3 regions of the Pseudoalteromonas sp. R86517 genome follow, and region 2 is predicted to be linked to each of the others. Evidence: predicted binding sites of a transcription regulator. Region 2 holds the regulator's gene; each other region holds the start of a gene.
What was found. The regulator sigma-54, encoded in region 2, starts transcription at its own class of promoters, with help from an activator protein. The targets are predictions, from matches to a motif close to GTTGGCACGNNNNTNGNNT.
Positions count from the first base shown of each region.

Region 1: flgJ (flagellar assembly peptidoglycan hydrolase FlgJ) is a predicted target of sigma-54. The motif match lies at 1,995-2,013, and genes of this name have one in related genera.
Region 3: SJY38_RS07670 (NarK family nitrate/nitrite MFS transporter) is a predicted target of sigma-54. The motif match lies at 2,777-2,795, and genes of this name have one in related genera.

Region 1 is NZ_JAXHCB010000001.1:705,401-712,286, forward strand. It holds gene flgG (flagellar basal-body rod protein FlgG) at 1-105, shown strand, start outside; gene flgH (flagellar basal body L-ring protein FlgH) at 126-809, shown strand; gene SJY38_RS03065 (flagellar basal body P-ring protein FlgI) at 821-1,915, shown strand; gene flgJ (flagellar assembly peptidoglycan hydrolase FlgJ) at 2,051-3,067, shown strand; gene flgK (flagellar hook-associated protein FlgK) at 3,069-5,075, shown strand; gene flgL (flagellar hook-associated protein FlgL) at 5,078-6,346, shown strand; gene SJY38_RS03085 (flagellin) at 6,622-6,886, shown strand, end outside.
Region 2 is NZ_JAXHCB010000001.1:278,954-285,839, forward strand. It holds gene rapZ (RNase adapter RapZ) at 1-373, opposite strand, end outside; gene SJY38_RS01250 (PTS sugar transporter subunit IIA) at 393-845, opposite strand; gene hpf (ribosome hibernation promoting factor) at 850-1,137, opposite strand; gene SJY38_RS01260 (RNA polymerase factor sigma-54) at 1,165-2,664, opposite strand; gene lptB (LPS export ABC transporter ATP-binding protein) at 2,734-3,459, opposite strand; gene lptA (lipopolysaccharide transport periplasmic protein LptA) at 3,456-4,004, opposite strand; gene lptC (LPS export ABC transporter periplasmic protein LptC) at 3,994-4,548, opposite strand; gene kdsC (3-deoxy-manno-octulosonate-8-phosphatase KdsC) at 4,545-5,096, opposite strand; partial or broken gene SJY38_RS01285 (KpsF/GutQ family sugar-phosphate isomerase) at 5,097-6,067, opposite strand; gene SJY38_RS01290 (calcium/sodium antiporter) at 6,070-6,886, opposite strand, start outside.
Region 3 is NZ_JAXHCB010000001.1:1,708,650-1,715,535, reverse strand. It holds gene modA (molybdate ABC transporter substrate-binding protein) at 1-105, shown strand, start outside; gene modB (molybdate ABC transporter permease subunit) at 92-778, shown strand; gene SJY38_RS07680 (ATP-binding cassette domain-containing protein) at 771-1,808, shown strand; gene SJY38_RS07675 (molybdopterin-synthase adenylyltransferase MoeB) at 1,846-2,604, opposite strand; gene SJY38_RS07670 (NarK family nitrate/nitrite MFS transporter) at 2,891-4,360, shown strand; gene SJY38_RS07665 (bifunctional protein-serine/threonine kinase/phosphatase) at 4,374-6,113, shown strand; gene SJY38_RS07660 (alginate export family protein) at 6,123-6,886, shown strand, end outside.

The DNA.
Region 1 (6,886 bases), 430 kb from region 2:
GAAGAATTGGTAAACCTTATCGAAACTCAACGTGTTTACGAAATGAACTCAAAAGTAATCTCGGCCGTTGACGAAATGATGAGCTACATCAATCAACAGTTATAACCGTGCACAAGGGGATAGTTATGCGTAATGTTATTTTATTTGCAGCAGGCACCTTATTTTTAAGTGGCTGTGTTTCTACGCAAAATAGTGAAGTGGTTCAAGATGACCCCTACTACGCACCCATGTACCCAGAGCCTGTAGCAGAGCCTGTTGTTGCAACGGGTTCGTTGTTTAACACCAATACATTTAATGATTTGTATTCAGACAAAAAAGCACTTAGAACCGGCGATATAATTACCGTTAAGCTTGAAGAGTCAACACAAGCTACAAAAGCCGCTAAAACCGAAACCGATAAAGAAACCGAAGCCAGCCTAGACCCCGTTATTGGGTTAGGTGGTTTACCAGTCAATATAGGTGGCGACAGTATTCAGTTTGGCATTGGTAGTGATTCATCATTTACCGGTGACTCTAAATCAAATCAGTCAAACAGTTTAGTGGGTGATATCTCGGTGAATGTTATGCGTGTTTTACCCAATGGTAATTTAGTTATTCGTGGTGAAAAATGGCTAACACTTAACACCGGCGAAGAGTTTATTAGGCTCGAAGGCCTTGTACGTCCGCAAGATGTAAGCGCCGATAACACGGTTGAGTCGAATAGAATTGCCAATGCCCGAATTCAATATTCAGGTAAAGGACAAACACAAGAAGCGCAAAGCCCAGGGTGGTTAACACGTTTCTTTAGTAGCTCGTTATTTCCGTTTTAGAGGATAGTAGTATGAATAGCATTAAAGCGTTTATTTTGATCATACTGCTAGGCTGGCAATTTTCTGCCAGCGCCGAGCGTATAAAAGATGTCTCTATGGTTGAAGGTGTACGTGCCAATCAATTGGTAGGCTATGGTTTAGTGGTGGGGCTACCTGGTACAGGGGAGCAAAACTCTTACACGCAACAAAGTTTTAGAGGCATGCTAAACAGTTTTGGTATTACGCTGCCTTCAACACAAAGCCCTAAAATTAAAAACGTAGCAGCAGTGGCAGTCCATGCTGAGCTTCCGCCGTTTAGAAAGCCGGGTCAAACAATTGATATTACGGTATCTTCTATTGGCAGTGCAGGCAGTTTACGTGGCGGCACCTTGCTCCAAACTTTCTTAAAAGGGGTGGATGGAAACGTATACGCTATAGCACAAGGTAGCCTAATTGTGGGAGGTTTAGGAGCACAAGGGCTTGATGGCAGTAAAGTGGTCATTAACACCCCGACAGTTGGCCGCGTACCTAACGGAGCCACTGTTGAACGCGAAGTTAAAAGCCCTTTTATGCAAGGCGACTACATTACTTTTAACTTAAACCGCCCAGACTTTACAACGGCAAAACGTTTAGAAGCAACAATTAACAATTTGGTAGGCCCTAATAGTGCACAAGCTATTGACGCTGCCTCAGTACGCGTTATTGCACCACGTGATGCATCGCAACGAGTGTCTTATTTATCAACGCTTGAAAACCTAGAGTTTAAGCCTGCTGACACTTCAGCCAAAATTATTGTTAATTCACGTACGGGAACGATTGTCATTGGCAAAAATGTGAAGCTACAGCCTGCGGCAATAACCCATGGCGGCCTAACAGTCACAATTGCTGAACAGCAAAATGTAACGCAGCCTAATCCGTTAGCAGAAGGCGAAACTGTTGTTACACAGCAAAGTATTATTGACGTTAATCAAGATGATTCTCGTGCGTTTGTATTTAACCCCGGCGTTAGCTTAGATGACTTAGTGCGTGCTATAAATGAAGTAGGCGCAGCACCTGGAGACCTAATGGCTATTTTAGAAGCGCTTAAAGAAGCGGGTGCAATTAACGGACAGCTTGTTGTTATTTAGTTAGTTTTTAGAATATTTACCCTTCTACATAAAGCTTAAGTACTCAAAAGGTACTTAAGCTTTTTACTGTTTACCTTTCTTTGGCTCAATTTTTGCATTTCTTAAAGCATTATTCATTTTTGTGTCAAAAAGCTGATGGAAACAAATCACCTCGATAAGCAAAACTTTTTTGATTTAAGTAATCTTAATACTTTACGTCAAGACGCTTTAAACAGCGGTGATGCATCTACTGATGCCTCTAAAGCGGCGCTAAAAAAAGCAGCGGCACAATTTGAAGCTATTTTTACCCAAATGCTTCTAAAAGGGATGCGTAAAGCGAACGAAGCATTTGAAGATGAAGACAGTCCGTTTAACTCGAGCGGTGTAAAGTTTTTTGAAGAAATGCACGATCAGCAGCTCTCTTCTGAGCTTTCATCAAATGGGTCTTTGGGTTTGGCTGATTTAATTGTTCAGCAGCTCTCACCAGAGGCTGAGAACTTTATGCCTGGCTCAGTATTAAGAACTACTAACGACTTTATGAGTGATAAACGCGCAGGCTCTGAACTGCCGCACGAAAAGGTGCACAGTGTAAAGCAAGCAAATAAAGATGACTTAGTAGTCAGCAGTGCGGCAACACAAACGAAAACCACAACACAGCCTACACAGCAGTCGTCGTTTAATAATGCTGAAGAGTTTGTTAGTGCAGTGTGGGAGCATGCTAAAACAGCGGCCGAAAAAATTGGTTTAAACCCTGCAGTAATGGTGGCCCAAGCGGCACTTGAGACGGGGTGGGGTAAGCATATTATTAATAAAAGCGACGGGAATAGCTCAAATAACCTGTTCAATATTAAATCAGATAAAAGCTGGGAAGGCGATAAAGCAAGTAAAGTAACGCTTGAATTTGAGCAAGGTACCCCTGTTAAAAAACAAGCAAGTTTTAGAGCTTACGATTCTATAAAAGAAAGCGTGAACGACTTTGTCGATTTTTTAACGCAAAACCCACGCTACGAAGAAGCATTACAAAAAACAGCACAGCCAAACGAATTTTTAGATTCGCTACAAAAAGCAGGCTATGCAACCGATCCTAATTACGCGAGTAAAATAAAAAAAGTGCTAAATAGCAGTGAGCTTAAAAATATTGCAACAAGCGCGTTTACCCAAGGAGTGAAGTAATATGTCGTTTAGTTTATTAAATATTGCCAGTGCTGGGGTGCGTTCAAGCTCTGAGCTGTTGCAAACGACCAGTAAAAACATCACCAATGTAAATACAGAAGGCTACGTTCGTGAGCGCACTGAATTTACCACTATGGTTGATAACCAAGTAGGTCGCGGCGAAACATACAGGTTATTGAACGAGTTTGCCCAGTCGCAGTTAAACCGCGACACGTCAAATAAATCGTTTTTTGATCAATTTGTAACAGAAGCCAACCGTGTTGATACTATTTTTTCAGAAGAGTCTAATAACTTATCAACGGGCATAAATTCATTATTTAATAACGTGCAAGAGGCGCTAAATCAGCCGTCTTCAACAGTTGCTCGCTCATTAGTAATGACCGATGCGCAAAGCTTAGTTGATCAAATGGATAGGCTTTCGGGTATCGTGCTTGAGCAACAAGGTATAGTGAATGAGCAGCTTGAGATTTTTTCTGAAGAAGCCAACTCACTCATCCAAAATATAAATACGTTAAACCAAGAAATTGCAGTCGTAAATGGCACAAATAACGCCTCTGACGCAAGCTCTATTTATAACCAGCGCGACTTAGCGATTCGTGAATTATCAGAGCTTGTTGATATAGAAACACTTGATGGCCCTAATGGCGAAAAACTCGTCTTTATGGGCAGCGGTGAATCTTTAGTTATGGAAAACGGTACATTTAACTTGTTTTCACTGTCGGGCGACCCCGATCCTAATTTTAAAGAATTGACGCTTGACGTTAATGGCGGCAAAGCTGTGCCGCTAGAAATAGATGCAACTAAATTAAAAGGCAAAATTGGCGGCTTGCTGGCTTTTAGAGACGACATACTTGTGCCTGCACAAAATCAAATTGGCCAAATGGGATTGGCAATTGCTGATGCGTTCAACGAGCAAAATAAATTGGGTATGGATGCTAACGGTGAGCTAGGCGGTGATATATTTAATATACCTACCGTGGGTGCTCATGCATACCAAGCTAATACCGGCGGCGCTAGTTTAACGGCCACGCTTGAGGCTGGTAAAGGTAGTGAACTGCCTGCCAGCGACTTTATAGTTACTTATACCGCTAATGCAAATGAAGTGAGCATTCAGCCTATAGATAATAAAGGGGAGCCGATAGGCAGCGCTTCTTTAGCGACGATACCGCCATCAGGTGTTATTGACTCAGATGACATTACGAGTGGGGAGTCGTTTGGTTTACAAATTGATGTAGCAGGTACAGGTAATACAGGTGATCAGTTTCAAATTAAACTTAACTCTGAGGCGGCAACCAGTATTTCCCTTGCGACAAGCCGCGGTGAAGACTTAGCACTGGCATCGCCTATTCGTACAGCTAACAGCATAGATAATGTAGGTACAGCGACTATTTCAGCCGGAGAAGTAACTAGTGTTACCTCGGGTGGCTTTAACACTACCCCTGGTTTAGCCAATGGCGATATAACGTTAGTTAAAACAGGCACTGCAAACGAATATCAAATTACAGATGCAAATGGCACCACTACGTTTACAGTAACGCCTCCAGCAGAGGGCGTACTGGCTCAGGCTGGCGTACCTTATAGCAACTATGGCTTTGATTTTGACATTGAAGGCACGCCAGCCACTGGAGACACCTTTACCCTTGAATTTAACGAAGGCGGTTTTGATGATAACCGTAATGGTTTAAAGCTCGCTGATTTACAAAATGGCGAATTAGTGCGTAAAAATGTAGTGACAACAGCCACTGCCGACAATCACGAAACGTTTAATCAAGCCTATTCAGGGTTAGTGAGTGATATTGGCGTAGTAACCGGCCAAGCCATTACCAGTGCCAGCGCATTTGATGCGTTAGCAGAGCAATCAGAAGCGTGGTATGAGTCGCTCTCAGGTGTAAACCTAGATGAAGAGGCTGCCAATTTACTGCGTTTTCAGCAATCATATTCAGCATCAGCTCAAGTGTTGGCTGCAGCTCAAGAAATTTTTGACACCTTATTAAGTGCAGCGAGGTAATTATGCGTTTATCAAATAACTTAATGTACCAAAACAACATTAATAAAATACTCGATAGCCAACAAAGTGTTGCTAATGCACAAGAGCAAGTAACGACAGGGCAGAAGTATTTAACTACCTCAGAAGCACCTGCTGCTATTTCGCAAGGGATGCTTTACTCAAATAAAATACAAACAAATGAGCAGCACGCTAAAAATATTGACCAGTTGAATAACCGTCTTAATACAGAAGAAATTGTATTAAGCAGCATAACTGATGCAATTCAAAAAGCACAAACACTGGCAATCCAAGCGGGTAACGGTGCCCTCAGTACGAGCGACAAAGCATCTATTGGCAAAGAGTTAGAAGAATTACAACAAACTATTTTGAGTTTAATGAATACCCGCTCAGAAGATGGTAAATTTATTTTTTCAGGTTACCAAGACAGCACTCAACCATACCAGTTTGACTCTACAACAGGTGAGTACACCTATAATGGGGATCAAGGCCAGCATGTTATAACCATAGCTGAAGGAGTGAGTATTAAATCAAGCGATAACGGTTTTGATACGTTTGAGAAAAGCGACGCAAGGTTAGATGTTACTGATAATCAAGCTGCGATCCCGGTAACTACGCCTGCAAATAATATTACAGCAGGCACGGTTTATGTAGATGGCCAAACAGAGTTCGACCGGTTTCATCAAGATAACTACAATGCTGATCCAACCGCAGCGGCAACAGCGAACACGTATAATGTGGTAATAACACCAGGCGCTACCGCCAACGACCCTGATACTTATGAAATTTTGCGCGACGGTGTGTCGCTGAGCCCCGCACAAGTAGGCGAGGTAACGGATGAGCCAATCGATTTTGCAGGCATGAAAATCGAATTTGAAGGCGCAGCACCAGGCCAGCTTGATTTTACCCTCGAAAAGCCGCACAAAGAAAACGTGCTTAATACATTACAATCACTCATTACGGGGTTAAATGATGGCACACTTGAAAACGATGATTTTCAGCAAGTATTAGCCGATGGTGTAGTACAGCTTCAAAATGCAAGTGAGCAAGTTGTGTATACGCAAGCGAGCTTAGGCGGGCGGATGAATGCGGTTGAAAGCGTGAGTGACTCAAATCTTGCGCAAGACATTCAAAACAAAAGTAACCTTTCTGATTTAGTAGAGGTAGACATGGCAGAAGCCATTAGTGAACTCACTAAACAAGAAACCGCACTGCAAGCGTCACAAGCCACGTTTGGCCGTTTAACAAACCTTTCTTTATTTGATTACTTATAAACAGATTATAAGCAGAAATACCTTGCCGCTTTAGCTAATACAAAGCGGCAAAAACCTCCCTCAAAATAGCGGCAATAAATTGTCGTCACTCCAGCTAACCAGATAACTTATTATTAATGTTTGATATTTTGATTGAAAATACTTTAAAAACATATGATTATATTTATTTAAAAGTTGGCACAGTAAATGCTTTTCTAATAATTAGAAATTATCGAATAGTGGTTCCTGTTAAAACGTGTTGAACCACACTCTGTTTAAACCTAGGAGATGGTAAAATGGCATTAACAGTAAATACAAATGTAGCATCACTTAATTCTCAACGTAGTTTGGCTAATTCAACAAATGACTTAAGTACATCGTTTCAACGATTGTCATCAGGTTTGCGTGTTAATAGTGCTAAAGATGATGCTGCAGGGTTACAGATTGGTACTCGTTTAGCCACACAAGAGAATGGCTTAAATCAAGCCGCACGAAATGCTAATGATGGAATATCTATTGCACAAACAGCGGAAGGTGCATTAGAAGAAACGACCAATATGT
Region 2 (6,886 bases):
CATCAAGCAGTTCTTTTTCTTTTTTTATTGCTAAATCAAGCGGCAGCGAATCGATGGATAAAGGGTGTAATCTGCGTGTTTCTGAAAAACGTTTGATCAGTGTTTGATCATCACTATCTAAATAAAACAGTGTGGGTTTAGCAAAGTCAGGAAGGTACTCGAGAATATCGTTAAATTCGTCTTGTTCTTTGGGGATATTACGAACATCTATACTAACGGCTATTTTGTCATAGTTATCTGAAACACTTCGCACTAAAGAGGGCAGTAAGTTGACCGGAATATTATCTACGCAATAATAGCCTAAATCTTCAACCACGCGTAAAGCAACCGACTTACCTGAACCAGAACGGCCGCTTATGATAATTAACTCCATTTATAGCCCTTAGTATTTACTACGATTGATCAACAATTACTTGATAAAGCTCTGCATCGGTTTTAGCACTACGCAGCTGTTTACAAAATTCTTTGTTGCTCAGTTTATCAGCTATGGTTGCCAGAGTCTTTAGGTGCTGTTGGTTATCGCCATCTGGTACGATGAGTGCAACAAAAATATCAACAGGGCAGTTATCAATAGCATCAAAGTTAACAGGCGTGTCGCTAACAAGTACTAAAGCCAGCGGCTCTTCTACGCCACCCATTCTGCCATGAGGAATGGCGATACCCCGGCCAATACCAGTACTGCCTAGCTTTTCTCTGCTTGCCAGCGCATTAAGAATATCTTGTTGTGGTAAGTAGGGGAGCTTTTCATGAGCAAGCTCACTGATAAACTCTAAAATTCTTTTTTTACTACTAAAAAGGACCGCAGCTTTGCTGCAGTCCTGGCATACTAATGTACTTAATTTCATAATATTAGTGTCTAGCAAGCTTCTCTTTATGTTTTATGACTTGACGATCGAGCTTGTCAATCAACGAGTCTATAGCGGCATACATATCTTGGTGCTCTGTTGAGGCAAATAAATCTGCGCCACTTACATGAATAGTCGCTTCTGCTTTTTGGTTGAGTTTTTCTACATCGAGAATGACATGCACATTGCTAATATGATCTGAGTGCCTTTCTAGCTTTGCAAATTTATTATTTACATAGTCTCTAAGTGAATCAGTTACTTCTACGTGACGACCAGTTAGGTTTAGTTGCATAAGCATTTCCTCTTTGTTTTTTACGTCTTATATCAAACTCTTTCTCTGATTTGACGGTGGAATAGCTAGCGATTCACGGTATTTTGCTATTGTGCGTCTAGCTACTTTAATTCCTTGCTCTGCCAATATATCCGCAATTTTACTATCACTCAATGGTTTAGCTGAGTTTTCCGCGGCAATTAGCTTTTTAATTAGGGCACGTATTGCGGTTGATGAACACTCTCCGCCGTTTTCTGTGCTTACGTGGCTTGAGAAAAAATACTTAAGCTCAAAAATACCACGTGGCGTATGCATATATTTTTGTGTTGTAACACGCGAAATTGTCGATTCATGCATTTCTACCATCTCAGCAACATCGTTTAAAACCATTGGCTTCATGGCTTCTGGGCCATGTTCAAAAAATGCCTGTTGCTGTTTTACAATACAGTTTGTTACCTTAAGCAGCGTGTCGTTTCTGCTTTCAAGGCTTTTTATAAACCATTTAGCTTCTTGTAAGTGAGAACGAATAAACTGGCTATCACCACTTGATTTTACGGTACGTGACATAGCCGCGTACTGACTATTTACGCGTATTTTTGGCATGCTATCTGGGTTTAGCTCTACCACCCAGCGGCCTTTTATTTTTTTAACCGACACATCCGGTATTACATACTCCGACTCTTCCCTTACTATTGTATCTGCAGGTTTTGGGTTGAGGGTATGTATTAGGGTCATGACCTCTTTAAGCTCGTCTTCTTTAAGCTTAGTCTTTTTCATTAATGTACGATAGTCGCGTGCCGCTAATAGATCAATGTGATCGGTTAAGATCATTTTTGTTTGTTCTATAAAAGGGGTGTCTTTATCAAACTGGTTTAGCTGAATGCACAAGCACTCTTGTAAACTGCGCGCGGCTATACCTACAGGGTCAAATAGCTGAATACGTTTTAAAACGGCTTCTATTTCATCAAGTTCAACTTCAACTTCGTCATCGTTTTCTTGGTTAAAGCTTTCTAAAATTTCTTCGCAACTTAGCGTTAAAATACCCGAGTCATCTACAGCTTCTACAATGGCAATAGCAATGGCTTCGTCAGTTGGGCTAAAAGGAGTAAGCTGAAGCTGCCACATTAAATACTCATGTAGCGTTTCAGTAGAGGCACCTTGATAAATAGACTCATCTTCTGGCATTGGGCCTGAGGATGCAGCAGGGGCTGCGCTCATGTACTCATCCCAAGTTACATCCATTGCCATATCATCGCTAACGGTGTCTTTATTTAAAGCTTCGCCACTGTCTTGCTCGTACTCGCTGGTTGTATCGTCAGCCGATGCGCTTACGGTTACATCATCCGTATCTGCTTTTTGTTCATTTTTTCCAGCCGACTCTTCCGTGTAATCTTGCTCTTCTACTTCTAATAGCGGGTTGCTATCAAGTGCTTCTTGTATTTCTTGCTGGAGATCCAATGTACTGAGCTGCAGCAAGCGAATCGCTTGTTGCAATTGTGGAGTCATTGTAAGTTGCTGGCCCATGCGCAGCTGTAATGATTGCCTCATGTATCTCTAACAATCCTTTTATGTTGTTATAATTAATATTAGCAGATGCTTGTAGGTGTGGCTTAAATGTTACAGCCTAAATTGCTCGCCTAAATAAACATCGCGTACAGTTTTGTCATTTAATACGTGTTCTGGGGTGCCAGATGCAATTAGCTCCCCATGAGAAACAATGTAGGCTTTTTCACAAACATCAAGGGTTTCTCTTACATTGTGATCGGTAATTAATACGCCAATGCCACGGTTTTTAAGATGCTCTATTATTTTCTTTATATCTAACACTGAAATCGGATCAACACCAGCAAAAGGCTCATCCAATAAAATAAATTTAGGGTTTGCTGCCAGTGCTCTGGCAATTTCTACACGGCGGCGTTCACCACCAGAAAGCGCCATACCTTGGCTATCGCGAATATGCTGAATACTAAATTCATCAAGTAAGTTGTTAAGCGTTTCTTCTCGTGCGGCTTTATTGAGCTCTTTACGCGTTTCTAAAATAGCCATTAAGTTTTGATAAACTGTCAGCTTTCTAAATATTGATGACTCTTGCGGCAAATAGCCAATGCCTAAGCGGGCGCGGCTGTGCATAGGTAATAACGTAATGTCGTTATCATCAATAGAAATTTTACCTTTGTCGCTAGGTACTAACCCTACAATCATGTAAAAGGTGGTGGTTTTACCTGCGCCATTAGGGCCCAATAAGCCAACAATGCTGCCGGCTTCTACTTCAAGGCCTACATTTTTTACAACTTGGCGGCCTTTATAGCTTTTTGCTAATAGTTCTGCTTTTAAGGTGCTCATGGTTGACCTTCGTTACCTGTTTTTTCTTTAATTTTTGCTTCAACAGGCACTAAAATTGTATGGACACGATCCGTAGAGTTTTCGTCTTTTTCTGCGCTAATAAGCTGCTGCTGCATGTCGTAGGTAATACTTTTAGCATTAATTTTTTGACCGGCTTGTGCGACTTCAGCATCGCCAACAAGCGTTAAAAAGCGCTTTGCTACGTCGTAACGTACTTCGTTTGCGCTGGCACTCATTACGGTACCGTCGTCTTGTTTTTCTTCGAAGTAGGCTGGGCTGCCAGTGGCAATAAGGAGTTGTTTGTTATCCCCTAAGTCTTCACGTTTATGTACTTCGAGTCGGTCGGCTGTAATTTTGCGATTACCATGCACAATTTCGACGTTCTTTTCAAAAATACCTACGTTTTCTTTAAGTTGGCCTTCTTGACGGTCTGCACTAATAGAAATTTGATTTGCTGGCGGTTGAGCAGCAGGCTCAGCAGCAGAGGCGCTAAATGCAAGCATTAGCGATGGGATAATAAGTATTTTAGTGAGTTTATTGGTCATAATATATTGTTCGCGTATGGTTAATTAGTTTTATTACTTCGGTTTTTAAATCGGCTTCAAGGCCTTTACCGACAATTTTTAAATTAGGCCCAGTGACAACCACTGGCTGCTCAGAGCGCATTGTTAGCGCTTTAATGTCGACTTCGATGTTATCGGCATCGATGTTATCTATCATGGCGTTATCAACTAAATTTTTAGCAACCACATTGCCTTCTAAAATAAGTTGTTTATCTTCGTAAAGCGTTGCTTCGTCTGCATTTATTCGCCATGTTTGCTTTTCGTTATACAAGGTGAAAATAGGTTTTTCAAAAAACGTAAAACCAAGCTGTTGGTACAGCTCCATTTTAGCCGCTGTGACTTTATGGCTTATTTTGCCTTGCTCGTCATAGGCTGTTTGCTTAAGCTCTATAGCGGTGTAATCGGGCTTTGCAATTACTTCAGGTTCTTGCTCTGGCGCTACATTGGTTTGGGTAAAATAAGGGTACCAAAGCCAAACCATACAGCCGATGAATAACGCACTGAGTATAACGCGTGCTGCATTCATGAACTGGTGCCTTGTGTTGTAAGCGCTATGCCATTCTCTAGCATAAGTAAGTCTGTGAGCTCTCTAACGGCGCCAAAGCCGCCAGGCATTTGCGTAGTGTAATGCGATAAGCGCTTAATAAGCGGGTGCGCATCGTTTACTGCAACGGCAAAGCCAACGCGCTCCATTACTGGCATGTCAGGGCCATCGTCACCAATATAGGCTATTTGTTCATCAGTTAACTTTAAAGTGTTTTTGAGTTCTTGATAAGCAATAAGTTTGTCTTCTTGGCCTTGATAAATGTGCTGCACGGTTAAGCTGCTCATGCGAGTTTGTACTATTTCTGAGTGACGCCCCGTAATGACCGCAACTTCAAAACCGCTATTGATCAGCGCTTTAATGCCAAAACCATCTTTTGTATTAAATGCTTTTAATTCTTCGCCTTGGTTACCGAGGTAAATTCGGCCATCAGAAAATACACCATCAATGTCGCATATGAGTAGTTTTACTTTTTTGGCGCGTGCTTTGGCATCATCGCTTAGCGGTTGATAGAGATCTTCAAATTGCATTTATAATACTCCTGCTTTTAAGAGGTCTTGCATATTTAAGGCGCCTATTGGCTGGTTTTTATCATTGACCACAATTAAACCATTAATACGTTTGTTTTCCATTATGTTTAGGGCTTCAGCTGCAAGTATATCGGCCGTGGCAGTTGTGCATGATTTGGTCATAACTTGGCTAATAGCGGTGCTATGTATATCCACTCTTTGCTCTAAAATACGGCGTAAGTCACCGTCGGTAAAAAGGCCTGCAAGCTGTTGATTGTTATCTACAATAGCGGTCATGCCCAGCCCTTTTGCTGACATTTCTATTAACGCGTCTTTAATTGTTTTCGTTACACCTATAATAGGGGTGTTTGCGCCGCTGTGCATTACATCTTTTAAAGTGAGCAACAATCGCTTACCTAAACTGCCGCCAGGGTGAGAGAGTGCAAAGTCATCGGCGGTAAAGCCGCGTGCTTCTAAAAGCGCAACCGCCATTGCATCACCCATCGCTAAAGTGGCAGTGGTGCTTGCTGTAGGCGCTAAACCTAATAAACAGGCTTCTTGTTCTACTTTTATGCATACGTGCACATCGGCAAGTGTTGCCATAGTAGAGAGCGGGTTGCCTGTCATCGATATTATTTTTGCGCCAAGGCGTTTAAGCACCGGAATAATATTAAGTACTTCGCTGGTTTCGCCCGAGTTTGATATAAGCATAACCACGTCATTTTTGGTTATCATGCCTAAATCACCATGGCTTGCTTCGCCTGGGTGAACAAAAAAGCAGGGCTGCCTGTACTTGCAAGGGTAGCAGCAATTTTATTACCAATATGGCCTGATTTACCCATGCCAATAACAATAATGCGGCCTTGGCAATCAAACATGAGCTGACACGCACTATGAAAGTTTTCGTCAACATATTGTGTAATATCAGCAAGCGCTTGGCGTTCAATGTTTAATACGCGTAAACCTTGCTCTATAAAATTTAGTTGTGCCATTGTTACCCTACTTGACTAAAAATATAACCTTGGTACGCCAAAAATGCGATGAGTAATAGGCCACCTTCTACTCTATTGATACGCTGAGAACCTCTAAAGTTCAATGACATAATAATAAGCGCAAGCGTAGCACCTAACATAATAAGTATGTCGCGGTTTGCAAGTGACGGGTCAACCACTGATGGGTTAATAATACCTGCAAGCGGTAATACCGCTAAAATATTAAATATATTTGAGCCCACAATATTACCTAGGGCTAAATCATCTTCGTTTTTAAGTACACCCGCTACAGAAGCTGCAAGTTCAGGCAAGCTTGTGCCAATGGCGATAATGGTTAAGCCAATTACTAAGTCGCTTAAACCAAAGTATTTAGCAATATCGACTGCTGAACCAACTAAAAAGTGTGAGCTAACAGGCAATAAAACCATGCCGACAATTAGCCATAAAACGGCTTTTTTAGTTGGTACATCGTTAGGAACCTCATCGCAGGCTTCTGAAACAAAAGGGTCATCTTGATTTTTTGCGCGCAAAGAAACCACAATCAAACCGCCAATAAATACAGCAAATGCAACTAGCAATGCCACCCCTTCGGTAAGTGAGAAGTAGTTGTCTGAAAATACATACCACGTAGCCAAGGATACCAGCATAACAAGCGGCATTTCGCGTTTTAAAGTGCTTGATGACACACTCAAAGGGCGTAGCAGCGCAGTAATACCTAACACAAGTAATATGTTTGTTATATTTGAACCTACCGCGTTACCGACCGCTGTGTCGGTTTTATTTGCCAAAGCAGCCGAGGCCGATACCATCATTTCAGGG
Region 3 (6,886 bases), 1.4 Mb from region 2:
TTAACGTCAGCTAAAAAGTTTATGGCTTTTTTAAATGACCCCTCAACCGCAAAAACATTATTAGAGCTTGGTTATAAAGCAAAGGAAAGTGATGTTAGCAAGTGATGTAACAGCGCTGTGGCTTACAATTAAACTTGCCTTTATAACGGCTGCTATTTTGTTGATTATATGCATTCCGCTTGCATGGCAGCTAGCCAGTTATAAAGGTAAGTTAAAGCCTATATTAGAAGCACTTATAGCAATGCCATTGGTGCTGCCGCCTACGCTAATGGGCTTTTATTTATTGGTATTGTTTTCACCTACTCATGCATTTGGCCAGTTTTGGTTTTGGCTCACGGGTACGCAGCTCGCGTTTAGTTTTCAAGGGGTGGTTATTGGTTCGTTATTTTACTCTCTCCCTTTTGTGATGCAGCCGTTACTGGCGGGCTTTAAACAAATAAATACTACTTATAATCAAGCTGCTATTGCCTTAGGATTAAGTCCATTTAAACGTTTTATGTATTTAACGTTACCGCTATTAAAGCCAAGCATAGGCAGTGCCTTTGCACTGGGCTTTGCCCATACATTGGGAGAATTTGGTTTAGTGCTAATGATTGGTGGCAATATACAAGGCGAAACCCAAGTGGTGTCTATTGCGTTGTACGACCATGTAGAGTCGCTTAATTATGGGGCTGCGCACCAATTGTCGTTGGTATTGCTAGCAATCTCGTTTGCGTGTTTAGTGTTGTTGTTTAAATTTAATAAAACCGTGATAAACGGAGCTGCTAATCGTGCTTAAAATACAATGCCATCAACGTTTGGACGATTTTGAATTACATGTTGATTTAGCTATAAATCAATTTGATATTTTAGGGGTGTTTGGCCCTTCGGGCTCTGGCAAATCGAGCTTATTACAGGCGATAGCAGGGCTTACGACAGCGCAAAATGTGTGTATAAATAATCATAATATTACCCATTTAAAGCCAGATAAACGCCTACTTACTTTACAGCTGCAGTCGTGCCCGTTATTTCCACATTTAAATGTAATGGGTAATTTACTGTTTACTCACAAGCATTGTAAAAATAAAAGTAATAACCTAACGCCTGATCAGGTAATTGATTTATTAGCACTAAACCCATTACTAAATCGTGATGTGTCGGGGCTTTCGGGCGGGGAGCGCCAGCGCGTAATTTTTGCAAGAACACTACTAAGTGGGCAATCTGTTGTTTTACTTGATGAGCCATTTAGCGCCTTAGATTGGTCAACGCGTTTTACTATGTTGGGGGCTGTTCAACAACTTAATAAATCCCATGGTATTAAATTTATTATTGTTAGCCACTCTTTAAAAGAGCTACTTTATTGCAGCGATACATTACTTCATATAGCGAAAGGCAACGTGCTCCAGTGCGGTGCAACACAAGAAGTGGTGCAAAGTATTTATACAAATAAGAGCCAAACGCCACTTAGTATACTTAGTTATAGTAAGCCTGAATTTAATGATGCTTTTGGTCTTTACCAGCTTACTCTTAGTAATAGCCAACAGCATTTATATGCAGTGCCTTCGCTGGTAAAACAAAACCATAAGTTAATTATAGAAAGCAGCCAAATAACCTACAGCAAAGTAAAACCAATTAACGAGAGCAGTGCAAACGTGCTAATAGGTATGCTTGAAAATGCTCAGCAGCTTGATGAGCAATGGCTACTTACAGTTAACGTAGATACGCAATTACTGTATTGCGCGGTGTCTAAAAGGCAATCGCAGCAAAGTGCTGTAAGCTTAGGCGAGCAGATTTATTTAACAATAAATAACCTAGAAACGCTAAGTTAGGCTCTAAGAAGCAGTCATGTATTTACCATGTACTAAATTAAGCGCTGCAAACAGGGCAGTGCTTATTTTTAACAATGTTAAAACGGTTAAACTCCATACTCAAACCATCTACAAGTAATAGCTGCTCGGTGAGTTTACTAGGCAGTCCTGCAATAATTTTAAGTGCTTCAGTCGCTTGAATACTGCCAATAAGCCCTACAATAGGGGAGAGTACGCCTGACTCTGAACAGCTTTGAGTTTGTTCGCCAAAGAGCTGTGACACACACCCGTAACAATGGCTATTAGGCGCCATTGTAAAGCAAGCTACTTGACCCTCTAACCTTATGGCAGAGCCCGAAACCAAGGGCGTACGGGTGTTATAGCAGGCGCTGTTGAGTAAATTACGTGTTGCTAAGTTATCAGTGCAGTCAATAACTACATCTACTTTGCTAAGTAGTTGTTCAAGCTGCGAGTTTTCATTTAAAAATTCATCAATAGTGTGGATCTCTATTTCATCATTTAACTGAGTTAACTGTTTTTTTGCACTGTGGGTTTTAAAGCACCCAACATCACTTTGTTTATAGAGCACCTGCCTTTGCAAGTTAGTTGCATCAACCACATCGTTATCTACAAGCGTTAACGTACCTACGCCCGATGCCGCTAAGTACTGCGCAACTGGGCAGCCTAATCCACCTAACCCCACAATAAGAGCATGACTTTGCCAAATTTTTTCTTGTCCATCTATATCAAGCTGAGGAAGCATAATATGGCGAGAATAGCGTAATTGCTGCTGATACGTTAAAGGGGGTTTTTGCATTAATGAGTTCTCGTAATTTTTTTTAACAATACCAATTAGTTAAAACCTAGAGCAAGTAAAGCTTAAAAATTCTTTGCACTGTTTACGCCCAACAAAGCTGCTTAAATAGTGCAAAGCGAAATAAATATTAATTCCCAAAAATATAAGTGACTGAAAAACCTACCTATTAATTGTTGGCTTAGTAATTGCTGAAAGCGGTTAACGTTAATTTAACAATCGTCGCAGTGTTATTACTACCAAAGTCGTACTCACTGCTTAAAATAATAATCGTTACAAGGAAAAAAACATGCAACCGAGTTCTGGGTTTAATCTCATATCGTTTAGCGGAAAAATGAAAATACTACATTTAAGCTGGATGGTGTTTTTTATCTCTTTTTTTGTATGGTTTAACCATGCTCCATTATTAGGGGCAATAGCGGGCTCGCTAGGTATAACTATGGCACAGGTAAAAACGCTGCTCATTTTAAATGTGGCCTTAACCATTCCCGCGCGTGTTGTTGTTGGCATGCTGACAGATAAGTTTGGTCCGCGTATTGTTTATGCCGCTTTACTTATTTTATGTAGCATACCGTGTTTTATGTTTGCTATGGCCACCACATTTGAGCAAGCCGCTATCGCGCGTTTTGCACTAGGCTTTATTGGAGCAGGCTTTGTAGTGGGCATTCGTATGGTGAGCGAGTGGTTCCCGGCTAATGAGCTTGGTACGGCAGAAGGTATTTATGGAGGCTGGGGTAATTTTGGCTCGGCTGCCGCTGCCATGTTACTACCTGTATTAGCGCTTATGTTTGGCGGCGACGATGGCTGGCGTTATGCCGTTGGTTTAACGGGCGTACTTAGCGTTATTTTTGGTGTTATTTGGTACATAAACGTAACCGATACACCAAAAGGGGGGACGTACTTTAAGCCTAAAAAAGTAGGCGCAATGGAAGTAACCAGTAAAGGTGACTTTGTATTATTGCTTATTATGAAATTACCTATGTATGGCGCACTGGCTTTACTTACTTGGAAGTTGTCTCCTACAGGCGCTAATTTAATTTCTGCCAATTTTGTTTTAGCCGTTTATGCATTTTTAGTGCTGTTATACGCCTACGAGGTATATAAAACCTTTGATATAAACAGACATATATTTAAACAACCCGTGCCAGAATCACACCGCTACGAATTTAAACAAGTAGCTGTACTTAATATTTTATATTTTACCACCTTTGGCTCAGAGCTGGCCGTTGTATCTATGCTGCCATTATTTTTTATGGAAGTGTTTGGCCTAGATATGGTGTACGCAGGTTTACTGGCCTCTGCCTATGCGTTTATGAATTTGGCCTCGCGCCCAGGTGGTGGTTGGATCTCAGATAGAATGGGCCGTCGTAAAACACTTATTGTTCTTACCTCAGGGTTAGCTGTTGGCTACTTTGTTATGGGCTTAGTTGACGCTAGCTGGCCACTTTGGCTTGCTGTAGCTGCTGCCATGGCGTGTTCGTTCTTTGTGCAAGCAGGTGAGGGAGCGGTTTTTGCTGCTGTGCCACTTATTAAACGTCGCTTAACAGGGCAAATTGCAGGTATGACAGGCGCTTACGGTAACGTTGGCGCGGTGGTGTATTTAACGGCGCTCTCATTAGTGGATTACCAAACGTTCTTTATGATTATTGCTGCCAGTGCATTGTTAGGTTTAGGGGCGTTATTTTTCATGAAAGAGCCAGATGGGCACATGACAGAAGTAAACGAAGATGGCTCTGTTGAACTTATTTCAGTGACTTAAGGCAGCGTTAACCATGTTTGATGAAACCCAACACGCTCAAGTTCGTAATAATACGCTAGATGTTTCTTTTGGTGGGCACAGTGCCGCGGGCATAAAAGATGAAAATCAAGATGCGTTTGCTGCTTTAAATACTGAGCACGAACAACAAGAAACAAAAGGCGCTATTGCGTGCTTAGCAGATGGGTGTTCATCAGCTAAAAATGCCAAACAAGCATCGCAGCTCAGTGTTACTCATTTTATAAATGAGTATTTAAATACACCCGACAGCTGGGCGGTCAAAAAATCGGTTTCTAAGGTTTTAGCTAGCTTAAATCAGTGGTTATATTCGCAATCAGTCAACTATAACCACTTAGGGCAACGCCAAGCAGATTGGATGACCACCTTTACGGCGCTTATATTAAAATCAGCTACGGGGTATATATTTCATTTAGGCGATACTCGCATTATGCGTTTACGCGATAATCAAATGGAAGCGATAACGCGGGATCATAAAGTAAATGATACGCTCACTCGTGCTTTAGGCGCGCAGTCACATCAAGAAATTGATGTTTACGAAGTTGACCTAAAAGCCGGTGATATTTACATACTGACTTGCGATGGTGTGCATGATGTATTGCCCTATACTGAAATTGCCAACGAAATAAACGCCCATAACAACTTAGAGCAGGCAGCAAAGGCCATTACCTCACGGGCTATAGCACAAGGCAGTGATGATAATGTGAGTTGTTTATTAGTGAAGGTAAATAGCATTGCGCAGCAAAATCTAGATGAGCTTTATCAATCGTTAACGCAGCGAAAAATACCACCCGCATTAGAGGTTGGCCAAATAATTGATGGATATACGGTTATTCGTAAAATCAACGAAAGCAGCCGATCGCACATTTATTTGGTACAGCAAGCACCTGATGCACCTCCCGTTGTATTAAAGGCACCCTCGGTTAATTTTGAAGACGATATACACTACCTTCAAGGCTTTATACGCGAAGGGTGGGTAGGGCAACGTATTAATCATCCTAATGTAATGAAGGTTTTAAATACGCAATCGCAAAGCCGATTTTTATATCATATTTGCGAGTACATGGACGGACAAACCCTCAGTGACTATAAGCACGACGTCCCTTATTTAGAAATAGCGCAAGTGCGCAGTATTGTAGAGCAAATAGTGCATGCGCTAAGGGCTTTTCAGCGATTAGATATGGTACATCGTGATTTAAAGCTCGATAACGTGATGATAGATGCTCACGGTAAAGTTACGTTAATTGATTACGGTACTGTAAGTGTTGCGGCTATGGATGAGTCGGTTAAGCAAATAGCCGATGACTGCCCGCAAGGGACTATAGATTATACGGCTCCTGAAACACTTATTTCGCTGCACGCCGATTTTAAAAGCGATATGTTTTCGCTTGGGGTGATTGCTTATGAGTTATTGTGCTCGAAGCTGCCTTATAAAACATTACCGGCAAGTCATACCCCTATTGATTACAGCCACTGGCAATACACAAGTATTCGCAAGTACCGAGCCGATATACCCTTTTGGTTAGATCAGGCTTTAATGAAAGCACTTGCGCCAAAACCAGCGCTCAGATACCACGCATTTTCTGAGTTTTTAACAGATATTAGTAAACCTAATCCACATTTACAGAGCTCAGCCAACAAAATTTCAATAATGAAACGCGATCCAGTATTACTCTGGAAGAGCATTTCGCTGTGTTTATTTATCATTTTATTGTGCGTGCTCATAATTAAAAACTAAGAGACCAACATGTTAAATTATAAAAATAACTTACCTATTATTTTAATGATAGGGTGCATTGCTGCGCCTTCTATTAGTGTTGCAGCGCAAACCGACCTTAATTTTAGGCTGCGTTATGAAAGTGCAGAGCAAGATAACGCACTAAAAGATGCCAGTAGCTTAACGCTGCGCACACGCCTTACTCATAAAACCGATGAAGTGAATGGCTTTTCTGCTTTATTAGAGGTCGAAGATAGCCGAAGCATATTAGGTGTAGACGATTACAATAATACGCTGGGTAAAAATACTAATTACTCAGTAATAGCCGACCCTGAAACCACAGAAGTAGATCAGGCTTTCGTTAAGTACGCAAAAGATGCTTTATCAATTAAAGTAGGTAGGCAAGTAATAGCGCTTGATGGACAGCGCTTTGTAGGCCACGTTGGCTTTAGGCAAGACAGGCAAACTTTTGATGCTGCAACAGTAAATTACTCCTTTAATGATATTAACTTGCACTATAGCTACATAAGTAAGCGCAACCGTATATTTGCCGATAGCAAAGATATTGATGCATCCGATCATCTTATCAATGCAAGCTTTAAAACAAGCCTAGGTAAGGTGGTTTTATACAGCTATTTATTAAGTGACGATGCAATAGATAATGACAGCTTAGATACTTATGGTGTGTCTTTTAATGGTAATAAAACGCTCAGCGATATTAAATTTTACTATAAAGCACAGTACGCCACGCAATCTGCATCAACGAGTATGAGTGATTTTGACGCAGATTACTA